Rubrivirga marina: one gene and its partner. The protein of the gene in region 1 binds, or shares a complex with, the protein of each later gene. Links are inferred from orthologs where the notes say so. Each region holds a gene or a part of one and is shown in the gene's direction. Other genes may lie near its edges.

The links. The genes of interacting proteins can lie anywhere in the genome.
Region 2: the proteins of secA (region 1) and secY are in contact, whole or in part, in a crystal structure (PDB 3DIN), measured with the Thermotoga maritima proteins. The link is inferred for Rubrivirga marina from one-to-one orthologs. Residues at the interface, in WP_004082002.1 of Thermotoga maritima: Glu261, Ala262, Arg263, Lys300, Ala301, Arg302, Thr303, Ile304, Ile305, Leu323, Tyr324, Asp325, Pro326, Val329, Ser330, Tyr333, Ile336, Lys340, Phe345, Val349, Glu363, Phe364, Tyr374, Ser375, Gly376, Gly377, Glu393, Ile395, Thr482, Ser483; in WP_004081795.1 of Thermotoga maritima: Glu108, Gly109, Glu110, Glu111, Ala236, Glu237, Arg238, Arg239, Ile240, Thr241, Ile242, Gln243, Tyr244, Ala245, Arg246, Arg247, Val248, Thr249, Gly250, Arg251, Arg252, Val253, Tyr254, Gly256, Ala257, Ser258, Thr259, Tyr260, Leu261, Pro262.

The regions. Positions count from the first base shown.
Region 1 is NZ_MQWD01000001.1:2,063,282-2,072,043, forward strand. Bases 1,551-5,548 are described here. They hold secA (preprotein translocase subunit SecA), read left to right. Parts: upstream 1,551-1,922; coding sequence 1,923-5,348; downstream 5,349-5,548. Other genes in these bases: porQ (type IX secretion system protein PorQ), read right to left, coding at 1,551-1,563; BSZ37_RS08495 (T9SS type A sorting domain-containing protein), read right to left, coding at 5,447-5,548. Outside these bases: BSZ37_RS08480 (hypothetical protein), read right to left, coding at 46-438; more of porQ, read right to left, coding at 583-1,550; more of BSZ37_RS08495, read right to left, coding at 5,549-8,762. UniProt on the Escherichia coli protein: Required for protein export, interacts with the SecYEG preprotein conducting channel.
Region 2 is NZ_MQWD01000001.1:2,584,334-2,589,168, forward strand. What follows is about bases 2,038-4,835. They hold secY (preprotein translocase subunit SecY), read left to right. Parts: upstream 2,038-2,666; coding sequence 2,667-4,004; downstream 4,005-4,835. Other genes in these bases: rplO (50S ribosomal protein L15), read left to right, coding at 2,146-2,607; map (type I methionyl aminopeptidase), read left to right, coding at 4,004-4,835. Outside these bases: rpsH (30S ribosomal protein S8), read left to right, coding at 1-51; rplF (50S ribosomal protein L6), read left to right, coding at 106-672; rplR (50S ribosomal protein L18), read left to right, coding at 777-1,127; rpsE (30S ribosomal protein S5), read left to right, coding at 1,148-1,708; rpmD (50S ribosomal protein L30), read left to right, coding at 1,773-1,952. UniProt on the Escherichia coli protein: The central subunit of the protein translocation channel SecYEG. Consists of two halves formed by TMs 1-5 and 6-10.

The DNA.
Region 1 (8,762 bases):
GAGAGGGGGCGCAGAGAACGCCCCACTCCTCCCGAACGTGCCCGGTCAGCCCACCGGGAACGAGACGACCGTGACGACCGGCCCGGCCGTCAGCCGCGTGGCGAAGACGATGGAGTCGCCCGCTCGGACCCCGGCCTCGGGGACCCGCTCGGGGTCGACGACGGCGAGCTCGACGGGCTCGCCGGCGATCGTCAGCCCGACGAGGGCGCGCCCCTCCCAGACGCAGTCGACGTCACTGGGGCAGCGGCTGTCTTCGACGACCTCGTCGAAGGAGAGCGCGAGGCCGTCGAGCGAGCCCGAGGCGCCGAGCGCGAGGGCGACCTCGCCCGACTGGGCGTCGGCCGGGTAGAGGGCCGAGTCGGCGGAATCGCAGGCGGCGAGGCCGAGGGCTGCGACGAGGAGGAGGGCGGGAAGCGAGAAGATCCGCGAGGTCGACATGGTGGGTTCAGGGACGCGGGAATGACGGGAGGGTAAGATCGGAAAAACCGGGGATGTACCGCCCGTTTACGCATAGGTGGTTTGTTTTCACCTTCGACCGACCCGACGGATCCCCCGAGCGGGACGGCCGGCACCGCGCAGAGGTTAGAGCCGAGTCCGGACGCCGAACTGGTGGAGCCCGCCGAAGTCTCCCCAGTTGGAGAAGGCGTAGTCGACGGAGACGCGCCGGAGCTCGATGCCGGCGCCGACGCTCACGCCTGCGAGGTCGAGCCGCCCGCCCGAGCGGAGGTCGGCCCCGCGCCGCCCGTTGTACCCGGCGCGGACCGCGAACGACGACCCGAGTTGGAGCTCGCCGCCGAGGGCGAGGTGGTCGAGCGTCCGGACCGCCAGCGACGAGTCGGCCGACTGTCCTTCGAAGCGCTGGAGGTCCATGCCGGCGACCGACAGCGTGAGCGGGACGTAGCGGAGCCGCTTCGAGGCCGTGATCCGGACGTCGAGCGGCAGCCGGTCGCGGTCGGTGCCGAGGTCGGCGATCCGCGCGCCGACGTGGTGGACGCTCGCGCCGAGCACCCAGCCCTCCTCCGGCACGTGGTAGCTCACCCCGAGGTCGGCCACGAGGGCGGCCGACTGGTCGTCGTCGATCGAGGCGACGAGGCCATGGGCGGCCAGTCCGACGCGGAACTGCGGCAGCACCTCCCGGGAGGTCGCCAGCGTCACGGCTGCCTCGCCCGCCCCGAACGTGCCGGTGGGTTCGCCCTCGGCGCTCGTCCGCCGCTCGAACTCGCCGTACGAGAGGTAGCGGACGCCGCCGGCGAGGCTGAACCCGCCGAACCACGGCATGTCGCGGGCATAGACGGCCGTCCCCGCGTTGATGTCGGCGAGGAGGTTCGTGTACCCGAGGGCCACGGTCCCGTCGGCCTCGGACGAGAGGAAGGCCGGGTTGGCGAAGGCCACGGTCGGGTCGGCGTCGAGCCGGGCCGCGGGGCCTGCCAGCGCGGCCTGCCGCGCGGACACGTCGAGGCGGACGAGGTCGTACGCCGTCTGGGTGCGGGCCTGCCCGAGGGCGGGCACGGCAGCGAGGAGGCCGGCCACGAGGCCGGCGGCGAGGAGACGGGGGGCGCGCATGGCGGGGAGAGCCCGGGGGGCGTCGTGCGGGCGAATCTGGACCGTCTCGAAGGGGCGCTCGGCGTCTCGGGGGTGCGGCCCGAAGGTACGCCGGCCCCGGGCCGACCGTAGGTCACGCCGCACCGCCCTCCCGTGCGAATCGCGGGCGAAGGGGGACGAGGGCGCCCGCCTCGGGCGTTTCTTCACCCGTGACCCGGCCGGCGTCGGTGGGGCTCGAGGTCGACCTGGCCAAGAACGCGCGGATACGGCGTTCGGGGCGAAACGGGGCCGCCGTGCGGCCCGTCTCTCACGGGTTCGGCCAGGGCCGGCACGTACCTTGCCCGAGGCCCTGCGCCCCTTTTTGCTCGATACCTCCCCCTATGCTCAAGGCTCTCCAGAAGATCTTCGGCGGCGACTCGAACGAGCGCGAACTCAAGAAGCTCTGGCCCCTCGTCGACGAGATCAACGACCACGCCGAGCGGCTCCAGCACGTCACCGACGACGAGCTCAAGGCCCGGACCGAGGCGTTCCGCCAGAGGATCCGCGAGGCCGCCGCGCCCATCGAGGCCGAGCAGGCCGACGTCCGCGCCCGGCTCCTCGCCGCCGGTGGGGACGACGCCGACGCCGACCCCACGACCGGAGACACCCTCACGGTCCGCGAGCGGCAGGACCTCTACGCCCGCCTCGACGACCTCGAGGGCGACTGGATCGACGCCGTCGAGGACGTGCTCGACGACGTCCTCCCCGAGGCGTTCGGCGTCATCAAGGAGACGTGCCGGCGGCACCTGGGCAAAAGCTGGGAGGCCGGCGGGTCCGAGGTCGAGTGGCAGATGGTCCCGTTCGACGTCCAGCTGCTCGGCGGCGTCGTGCTCCACCGCGGGCAGGTGGCCGAGATGAAGACGGGCGAGGGCAAAACGCTGACGTCCGTCGCCCCGATCTACCTCAACGCGCTCGTCGGCCGCGGCGTCCACGTCGTGACCGTCAACCCGTACCTCGCCCAGCGCGACGCGGAGTGGATGGCGCCGATCTTCGAGTTCCACGGGCTCACCGTCGACTGCATCGACAAGCACCCGTCGCACAGCCCGGGCCGCCGCGGGGCCTACCGCGCCGACATCACCTACGGCACGAACAACGAGTTCGGGTTCGACTACCTCCGCGACAACTCGTTCGTCGTCGACGCCGAGCAGCTCGTCCAGCGGAAGCACCACTACGCCATCGTCGACGAGGTCGACTCGGTGCTGATCGACGAGGCGCGCACGCCGCTGATCATCTCGGGCCCCGTGCCCCAGGCGAGCATCGACGAGTTCAAGGAGTTCAACCCGGCCGTCGAGAAGCTCGTCCGCGACCAGCAGCGGATCGTGGCCGGCTACGTCTCCGACGCCGAGCGGAAGCTAAAGGAGGCCGACGCGGCCGAGGAGGCCGGCGACAAGAAGACCGCCCGGACTCTCCGTGACGAGGCCGGACTGGCGCTGCTCCGCGCCCAGCGCGGCTTCCCGCGCAACAAGAAGCTCATCAAGCTGAAGGGCGAGACGGGCGTCGAGATGCTCATCCGGAGCGTCGAGGCGGTCTACCTCGCCGAGAGCGCCAAGCGGATGCCGGAGGTCGACGAGCCGATGTACTTCGCGCTCGACGAGGCCCAGCACCAGATCGAGATGACCGACAAGGGCCGCGAGGCCATCGGGCGCTCGGCCGGGACGGACGCCGAGTTCTTCGTCATCCCCGACGTGGGCTCCGAGATCGCCACGATCGAGCGGACCTACGAGGAGAAGAAGGCGGCCCTCATCGAGTCGCTTCAGGCCGACACGAGCCTCGACGCCGAGAAGCGCGAGAACAAGCTCCAGAACGACCTCCGCGAGCTCCGCAACGCGGCCGAGGAGTCGAAGCGCGAGCTCTACACGAGCTACGCCGAGAAGAGCGAGCGCATCCACGCCGTCAACCAGCTCCTCCGCGGGTACACGCTCTACGAGAAGGACAAGGAGTACATCGTCCAGGACGACAAGGTGATGATCGTCGACGAGCACACCGGCCGCGTCCTCCCGGGCCGGCGGTACTCCGACGGGCTCCACCAGGCCATCGAGGCCAAGGAGAAGGTGAAGGTCCAGGCGGCGACGCAGACCTACGCCACGATCACGATCCAGAACTACTTCCGGATGTACGCCAAGCTGGCGGGCATGACGGGCACGGCCGAGACGGAGGCCGAGGAGTTTGGCAAGATCTACTCGCTCCCCGTCGTGGTCGTCCCGACGAACCGGCCGATCGCGCGCGACGACGACGACGACCTCATCTACAAGACGAAGCGGGCCAAGTACAAGGCGCTCCTCGACCGGATCGAGGAGATCCACGAGACGGGCCAGCCGATCCTGGTCGGCACCGCCTCGGTCGAGACGTCGGAGCAGATGAGCCGGCTCCTCCAGCGGGCCGGGATCCCGCACAACGTGCTCAACGCGAAGGCGAGCCGCGCGCAGGCCGAGGCCCAGATCGTCGCCGAGGCGGGCCAGGTCGGCGCGGTGACCATCGCCACGAACATGGCCGGACGCGGCACGGACATCAAGCTGGGCGAGGGCGTCAAGGAACTCGGCGGGCTCGCCATCCTGGGCACGGAGCGCCACGACAGCCGCCGGATCGACCTCCAGCTCCGCGGCCGCGCCGGCCGCCAGGGCGACCCCGGCTTCAGCCAGTTCTACGTGTCCCTCGAGGACGACCTGATGCGGCTGTTCGGCCACGACCGGACGGCCAAGATCATGGACCGCCTCGGGATGGAGGAGGACGAGGTCCTCACCCACAAGTGGCTCACGAAGGGCGTCGAGCGGAGCCAGACGAAGGTCGAGCAGAACCACTTCGCCTCGCGGAAGCGCCAGCTCGAGTACGACGACGTGCTCAACGCCCAGCGCGAGGTGATCTACGACCGCCGGATGCATGCCCTCGAGGGCGACCGGCTCCGCGGCGACATCCTCGACATGCTCCGCGAGCTCGTCGAGCGGGTCGTCAGCGAGCACTTCGGCAACGGTGACATCGAGGAGATCCGCGAGTCGATGATCCGCCACCTCGCCTTCGATCCCGAGCTGGACCCGGCCAAGGCCCACTCGCTCGGCGAGGACGGCGTCGTGGAGTACCTCCTCGACGAGGCTACGGCCCACTACCGCCGCAAGCGGACGGCCCTCGCCGGCCCGTTCTACACGTCGGCGAAGCAGATGATGGAGAACGCGGAGGAGGACAAGCGGCCCAAGAAGCTGTTCGTCGACTTCACCGATGGCCGGAAGGTCCTCCGCGCGACGGTCACCCCGGACGCCGTCCTCGAGTCGAAGGGCCAGGAGATCAACGACGCGCTCGAGCGCGCGGCCGTCCTCTCGGTCATCGACGAGAAGTGGACCGAGCACCTCCGCGACCTCGACGAGGTCAAGCAGGGCGTCGGGCTCCGGGCCTACGGCCAGAAGGACCCGCTCATCGAGTACAAGATGGAGGCGTTCCGCCTCTTCAAGGAGCTCGTGCAGACGGTCGACGAGGAGGTCGTCGGGCTCGTGTTCAAGGCCGGCCCGCTCGTCCAGGGCGACAGCCAGCGCCAGGCGGCCCGCCGCGTGACGCAGGTCACGAAGCCGCGCCTCGACGCCAACCGCGCCACGGCGACGCAGGAGAAGGCCACACCGGACTACGCCACCCAGATGGGCGGCGACGGGGCCCCGTCCTCCGCCGACCGCGACCCGACGGCGAAGGCGACGCCGGTGACCGTCGACAAGTCGGTGGGCCGGAACGACCCGTGCCCGTGCGGCTCGGGCAAGAAGTTCAAGCACTGCCACGGGCGCGGCTAGCGCAACGGGCAGCGACGACTCCGGGGGGACCGGGCGGTGACGCTCGGTCCCCTTTCGTTTGTCCCCGCCCGCCTCGGCGTCGAGGCGGGGGAAGCTGGCTAGCGGACGACGGTGAGGGCGCGCGACACGGCCTCGCCGCCGGCCTCGACGCGGACGACGTAGACGCCGGATCGGAGCCGCGACGCGTCGATGGGGAGCGCGCGCGTGCCGGCCGCCAGCGGGCCGTCGTGGAGGCGCGCGACCTCGCGGCCGAGCGCGTCGTAGAGCACGGCGCGGACGGGGCCGGCGCCGGGCACCGCGACGGTGACGACCGTGCGGTAGCCGGCCGGGTTCGGCGCGACGGCGACCGCCAGCGCCGTCGGAAGCTCCTCGACGGGGTCGGGCTCGGACGACACCGCGAACGCGTCCGCCGGGACGACCCGCTCGCCGCGGCGGTGCCGGAACCGGAGCGGCGCGTCGAAGAGTACCGACCCAAACCCGGACACCGTCGCCTCCTCCTCGTTCGCCCCGCCGGGGTTGACGACCATCTTCCCGCCGACCGCGACCATCGTGCCCACCCCGAGCGCGTCGAGCTCCGTGGCGCCGGGCTCCGAGTCGGACTCAACGAGGAACGACCCGCCCGGCGGCACGATGCGGACGGTCGCCGAGCCAGCGAGGCTTGGGTCCGACTGGGAGACGGCGCGGATCCGGACGGCGTCGCCGTCGGCCGCGCCGACGGTCGCCGTGAGCGTGTGCTCCGCGCTCGTACCGATCGAGAACGACGTCGCGCTCGTGATCCAGCCCTGCTCGTCGGTCACGGTCACGTCCACCACGTCGTCGCCGACGAACGGGCTCTCGAAGGCGAGCGTGACCTCGACATCCTCGCCGTCGCCGGCCTCGACGACGTAGGCCGACGGCGTGACGACGACCCCGCCCGCCTCGGTGAGCCAGTCGCCGTAGTCGACCGGGCCGAAGACCGAGTCGCCAGCGCCCGGCCCATCGCCGCTCGGCCCGCTCGGGTCGCCCCACCAGTTGTCGGGGGCGAGGACCCGTGCGCCGCCCTCGCGGCCCCCACCGCTCCCCTCAGCGAGCACCCCGATGACGTTCCCGGCGATGTTGTTGAACCGGAGGAGCATCTCGCCGATCGCGTCGATCCGGACGGCCGCGCCCTCGGCCCCGATGAACGTGTTGCGGACGGCCTCGACGCTCCCGCCGGTCTGCTGGACCGCGTCGCCCGCGCCCCCGTCGCCCTGCCCCTCGAACGTGTTGCCGTCGAGGAGCGCCGTCGACAGGTGAGCGACGAGCCCCTGGGTGTGCCCGAGGATCCGGCTCGTCAGGAGCTGCAGGCTGTCGAGGGCGGTCACGCGGACGGCGGGGCCCGCGCTCGCCCGCGCCGGCAGGCCACCCGGCCCCCGCTCGCCGAGCAGGCTCCGGGCGATCCGCGCGAAGCGCCCGCCGTTGAAGAGGAGGCCGCCTCCCACACCGTCAAGTCGGCCGGCCCCGAGGACCGTCAGGCTGTCGAGGCGGACGTCGTCGGTGTCCATGAACCACCCGCCGTCCGACCCCGGCCCGAGGAGCGCCTGCATCTGGGCCGCCATCGATGATCCGACCGGCGCCTTCCCGACGCCGACCCCGGATGCCGTGATCTGACGCGAGCCCTGGAACGCCATCCCGCGCCCGCCGACGCCGTGGATCAGGAACGAGCCCAGCGGTCCGCCCGAAAGCTGGCCCAGCGAGATCAGGACGCTGTTGGCGACGTGGACGCCGTCGGCCTCGGGCGCCGCGACGTCCTCGGGGGAGGCGAGGAGCTTGTCGAACAGGGACCCGATCCGGGCCGACGGGATCTGGATGCCCTCGGACTGGAGGATCTCGATGCCGTGCCGACCGTTCGGCCCCGCGCTGAGCGCGCGGAGGAGGGCGCCTCGCACCCGGAGCATGCAGAACCCGCTGAGCGCGTTCGGCACACGGAGCGTTTCTCCGACGGTCCCGCCCACCGGCCCGCCGAGGATGCCGCTCAGCAGCCGCGTGCCCGACAGGATGTTGATGACGGACCCGTCGGCGCGACGGAGGCCCTCGGGCGCGGCGAGATCGCGGAAGAGGAATCCGTATCCGCCGTTGCCACCCGAGACGAGTTGCTGGAGCGGCGAGTCACCTCCGAGGATCGCGTCGCGGACGCCGTCGGCCAGGACGAGGCCGCTGCCGAGGTTGCCGAGGCCGGCCTGCCCGGTCGGCGTCGTGCCGAGGTGGACGCCGAGCGCGCGGAAGTTCTGGGTGAACGGGCCGGCCGCAAAGATGCCGGCCTGCGGCTGGCCGCCATCGCCACCGTTGTTGGCGAAGACCGTCGCCAGGCCCTCCAGCCCGACCGTCACGTTCGGCGAGTTGAACACGCGGAGCCCGCCGGCCCGGTTGCGGAGGAGCGCCGCGAGGGGCCCACCGATCGCGTCGATGTTCTGAGTGATCCCCGCCAGGACGTTCCTCACCTGAACGTCCTCCGACGCCTCGACGTCCATGAACCACCCGCCCGAGCCGACGCCCTGCACGGGCCCGTCCGCCTCGGAGCCCGAGCCGACCGCCACGCCGAGGCTCTCGACCACGCGGACGAGGCTCTGCCCGATCGACCCGATGTGGGCGGCCGCGGTCGGCTGCGGGCGGCGGAGGCCGAGCAGCCCGCCCAGGATCCGGACATCCTGCGAGGCCAGGACCTCGAACGCGTGCCGGGCCGCGTCGCTGATGATCGGCTTCCGGAACGTAACGCCGCGCGCGCCGAGAAGGCACACGCCGTTCTGTCCATTCGGGAGCGCCTTCGGCGTCCCGAGCGCGTCGAAGAGCCCCGCCGTTAGGCCCGCCACGTTGATGTTGAGGATCCGGGCCTCGGCGGCCGCCCGTCCTTCGCGCCGGGCCCGGATCCGCGTCGCGTTGGCCGGGTCGCGGACATAGAGCCCGTTGAGGAGGTTCGAGACGGAGATCACGCCGAGGTTGATGGCCGAGCGCCGCCGCGTCGACTCCTCGTCACCGATCCGGAGCCCGCTCCCGCCCGAGACGTGGATCCCGTCGCCACCGTTGCCGAGCCCCTCGGCGCCCGTGGCGTCGGTCCCGATGAGGAGCCCCTCGAGCACGCCGTTCACCCCGCCCGCGACGTGGATGCCGTGCCCGCCGAACCCGGTGATCGCGAGGCCACGAACGGTCACGCTGTTCCCCTCGACCCGGAGCCCGTCGGCCCCGCCCGCGCCCGAGCCGTCGATGCGGACCGACGGGAGGCCGGCGGTGCCCGGCTGGGTCTCGCCGTCGAGCGTGACGCCGTCGGTGAGCGGCGGCAACGCCGACTCGATGGCGATCGTCGGGACCTCGAGGTCGAACGCGATGAGGGCGCCGCCGGCCGCCGTCGCCGTCTGGAGCGCGGCGCGGAGCGTGCACTGCGACCCGGCCTCGCCGGGG
Region 2 (4,835 bases), 520 kb from region 1 along the record:
GAGGCGCGGCGCGCCGGCATCGGCGGCGAAGTGCTCGCCTACGTCAGCTAACCCGATTCTCTCACCGCGAGGCGCCGGCGGGGCGGCCTCACACCCCAGACTCCCATGTCCCGAATCGGAAACCTTCCTATCCCGGTCGTCGACGGCGTCACCGTCGACGTGGCCGACAACAACCACGTCACGGTCAAGGGCCCCAAGGGGCAACTGGGTCTCGACGTGGACCCCGACATCATCGTCGAGCAGAAGGACGGCGAACTCATCGTCTCGCGCCCGACGGAGCAGAAGCGGCACAAGGCGCTTCACGGCCTCACGCGCTCGCTCCTGGGCAACATGGTCCAGGGCGTGACCGAGGGCTACTCGAAGGACCTCGAGGTCATCGGGGTCGGCTTCCGGGCCGAGGCCAAGAAGATGGCCGGCCTCGACGTGCTCGAGCTCGCGCTCGGCTTCTCGCACCCGATCTACTTCGTCCCGCCGGACGGCATCGAGATCGAGGCCGAGACGGTCCGTGGCCAGAACCCGAAGGTCAAGGTCTCGGGCATCGACAAGCAGCTCGTCGGGCAGGTCGCGGCCAAGATCCGCGCCCTCCGTCCGCCGGAGCCCTACAAGGGCAAGGGCGTCCGCTACGCCGACGAGTTCGTCCGCCGGAAGGCCGGCAAGACCGCCGCTCGCTAATCCACTCCTCGGCCGGCCTCGGGATCACGCCCGAGGCGGCCGGACTCACCACCTCTGTGCGTGGCCGGACGGCCAACCCGTCGGCCCGAAGCGCACCCCGAATCATGGCAAAGACCGCCCATAAGGTCACGCAGCGCCAGCGCATCCGCCGACGCATCCGCTCGAAGATCTCCGGCACGCCGGAGCGCCCGCGCCTCGCCGTGTTCCGCTCGAACAAGCACATTTACGCCCAGCTCATCGACGACTTGGCCGGCCACACGCTGGCCGCCGCGTCGACACAGGAAGGCGAGGGCACGATCGGCGTCGACGCCTCGAAGGCCGTCGGGCAGCGGATCGCCGAGCGGGCTAAGGAGGCCGGCATCGAGCGGGCCGTGTTCGACCGCGGCGGCTACCGCTACCACGGCAACGTCCAGGCGGTCGCCGAGGGCGCCCGGGACGGCGGCCTCCAGCTCTAAACCCCCACACCACTCCATTCATGGCACAGCAGCAGAACCGAGGCGGTCGCGGGGGCCGTGGCCGCCGGAACGACGGCCGCGACAACGAGGCGAACCGTTCGAACCTCATCGAGAAGCTCGTCGCGGTCAACCGCGTCGCGAAGGTCGTCAAGGGCGGCCGGCGCTTCTCGTTCAACGCCGTCGTCGTCGTCGGCGACGGGAACGGGCGCGTCGGGCAGGGCCTCGGCAAGGCCAACGAGGTCGCCGACGCGATCTCGAAGGGCACCGAGGACGCCAAGAAGAACATGATCGCGGTCCCGGTCACGGGCACGAGCTCGATCCCGCACGCCGTCCGCGGCGTCCACGACGCGGGCATCGTTCTCCTGAAGCCGGCCACCGAGGGTACCGGCGTCATCGCCGGCGGTGGCGTCCGCGCCGTCCTCGAGTGCGCCGGCATCTCGAACGTGCTCTCGAAGAGCCAGGGCTCGTCGAACCCGCACAACCAGGTCTCGGCCACCATGGAGGCGCTCAAGCAACTCCAGGACCCGGCCGAAGTCGCCGCCCGCCGCGGCGTCACCATCAAGCAGGTCTTCGAGGGGTAGAACGGGGAGAGGGGGCTCGCGCCGCCTCGCCCTGACGCCTCACGCACCACGCAGTACGAATCCCATGGCGCAGATCAAGATCACCCAGACGCGGAGCCAAATCCGCCGGCCGGGCGACCAGAAGAAGACGCTCACCGCCCTCGGCCTCGGCCGGATCGGCAAGACGAACACGGTCGAGGAGACGGACCAGATCAAGGGCATGGTTGCCAAGGTCCGGCACCTCGTCACGGTGGAGGCGGCGTGAGCCCGCGCCGGCCCGCTGGCAGACGCCGGCGGATCGGGCCTTTCACCAAAAACCGAACCGAGGTCGGCCCGGCTCCCTGCCTGGCCGGCCTATCTTTTACGGGCGCCGCCATCGGCGCCGCGCCCGCCTCGGGCGCCTCGCGAGTCGGCCCGCCTGGAAGGGCGTCCGCCGGCGTCTCTAGCCACACCATACGATGGACCTCAGCAACCTGAAGCCCGCCAAGGGCTCGACGAAGAACCGCAAGCGCGTCGGCCGCGGCGAGGGCTCCGGCCACGGCGACACCGCCACGCGTGGCCACAAGGGCCAGAAGAGCCGCTCGGGCGGCAAGATCCCGACCTGGTTCGAGGGCGGCCAGATGCCGCTCCAGCGGCGCGTTCCGAAATTCGGGTTCAAGAACCGCAACCGCGTCGCCTACGACCCGATCAACATCGGCCGCCTCGCGGCGCTGGTGGAGGAGGGGCGGCTGGAGGCCGGCGCCACCGTCTCGCCCGAGACGCTCCGCGCGCTCGGCATCGGCGGGAAGAACGGCCGCTACAAGATCCTCGGCGGTGGCGACTTCGACGTCAAGCTCGACGTCCACGCCCACGCGTTCTCGGCCACGGCCAAGGAGAAGATCGAGGCGGCCGGCGGCTCGGCCACCGTCGTCGAGGCCTAGGGGAGAGGTCGGGGCCCCGCCCCACCCTCAGTCCCCATCCCCTGAACCCCCATCGAAACATGGCCTCCGTCGCCGAATCGATCCGCAACATCTGGAAGATCCACGAGCTCCGGCAGCGGATCCTCTACACGCTCGGGCTCCTCGTCGTCTACCGGCTCGGGTCGTACGTGACGCTCCCGGGCGTCGACGCCATCGCGCTCCAGGAGCTCGCCAACGCCAACCCGAACCAGGGCGGCCTGTTCGGCCTGTTCGACCTGTTCGTGGGTGGCGCGTTCTTCCGGGCTGGCGTGTTCGCGCTGGGCATCATGCCCTACATCACCGCGAGCATCATTATCCAGCTGCTCGGGGCCGTGTGGGCGCCGATCCAGAAGCTGCAGCGTGAGGGGGAAGACGGCCGGCGGAAGATCACGCAGTGGACCCGCTATGGGACCATCGGAATCACGGCGCTCCAGTCGATCGGCTACGCGATCAACCTCCAGGCCACGAGCGGACAGGCCATCGTGATCCCGGAGTGGGCGTTTACCGTCGTCTGTGTGATCTGCCTCACGGCGGGCACGACGTTCGTGATGTGGCTTGGTGAACGGATCACCGAGAAGGGCATCGGCAACGGTATCTCGCTCGTCATCATGATCGGGATCATCGCCTTCCTGCCGCAGTCGTTGCTCAACGAGCTGCCGCAGATCGGGGGCGTTGGCCGGGCCGACACGAACATCTTCATCTTCCTGATCGAGATCGCGGCCCTGTTCATCGTGACGGCGGGCGTCGTCTTCGTGACGCAGGGGACGCGGCGGATCCCGGTCCAGTACGCCAAGCGCGTGGTCGGCCGGAAGCAGTTCGGCGGGACCACGCAGTACCTCCCGCTCCGCGTCAACGCGGCGGGCGTCATGCCGATCATCTTCGCGCAGTCGATCATGTTCATCCCGAGCACGATCGCCTCGTTCTTCCAGGAGAGCACGTTCTGGCAGACGGTGGGCACGGCGACAGGCGACATCTTCGGGTTCTGGTACTCGGCGATCTTCTTCGTCATCTGCGTCTTCTTTACGTACTTCTACACGGCCATCGCGGTGAACCCGCAGGAGATGGCGGACACGATGAAGCGCCAGGGCGGCTTCATCCCGGGCGTCCGCCCGGGTCGCCAGACCAGCGAGTTCATCGACACGATCCTGACGCGGATCACGCTGCCGGGCGCGCTCTTCATCGGCTTCGTCGCCATCCTGCCGGCGATCGCCGCGCAGTTCGGCGTCCAGCAGGGCTTCGCCCAGTTCTTCGGCGGGACGAGCCTGCTCATCCTCGTCGGCGTGACGCTCGACACGCTCCAGCAGATCGAGAGCCACCTCCTCATGCGGCACTACGACGGGTTCATGAAGACGGGTCGCGTCCGCGGCCGGCGCCGGTAATGGCCGTCGGGCGCATCCAACTCAAGACCGACGCCGACGTCGCGGGCATCCGCGAGGCGGCGAAGGTCGTGGAGCGCGCCCTCGCGGCCGCGGCCGCCGAGATCCGCCCGGGCGTCCAGACCCTCCGCCTCGACGAGGCCGCCGAGGCGGTCATCCGCGACGCGCACGGTCGGCCGGCGTTCAAGGGCTACCGGCAGGGGAACGACACACCGCCGTTCCCGGGCAGCCTCTGCATCTCGGTGAACGACGTGGTCGTCCACGGCATTCCGAGCGAGTACGAGCTCCGCGAGGGTGACGTCGTGACGGTCGATTGCGGCGTCGAACTCGACGGGTACTTCGGCGACTTCGCGTACACGTTCGAGGTCGGCGAGGTGGCGCCCGAGGCGAAGGCGCTCCTCGAGGCCACGCGCCAGTCGCTCTACGAGGGCATCGGGCAGGCGACGGCGGGCAACCGGATCGGCGACATCGGCCACGCCGTCCAGAGCTACTGCGAGAGCCGCGGCTACGGGGTCGTCCGCGACCTCGTGGGGCACGGCGTCGGGAAAAGACTCCACGAACCGCCCAACGTCCCGAACCTCGGGCGGCGGGGTGTGGGTAAGAAACTGCGCGAGGGCCTGACGATCTGCATCGAGCCGATGATCAACGGCGGCACGGGCGACGTCACGGTCGACGCCGACGGCTGGACCGTCCGCACGGCGGACGGCGCGCCGAGCGCCCACTTCGAGCACATGGTGCTCGTGAAGCGCGGCGGCGCCGAGATCCTCTCGTCCTGGGCCCTCGTTGAGGCCGCGCTCGCGGCCAACGCCGAGGCGCCCACGCCGGCCGCCGCCG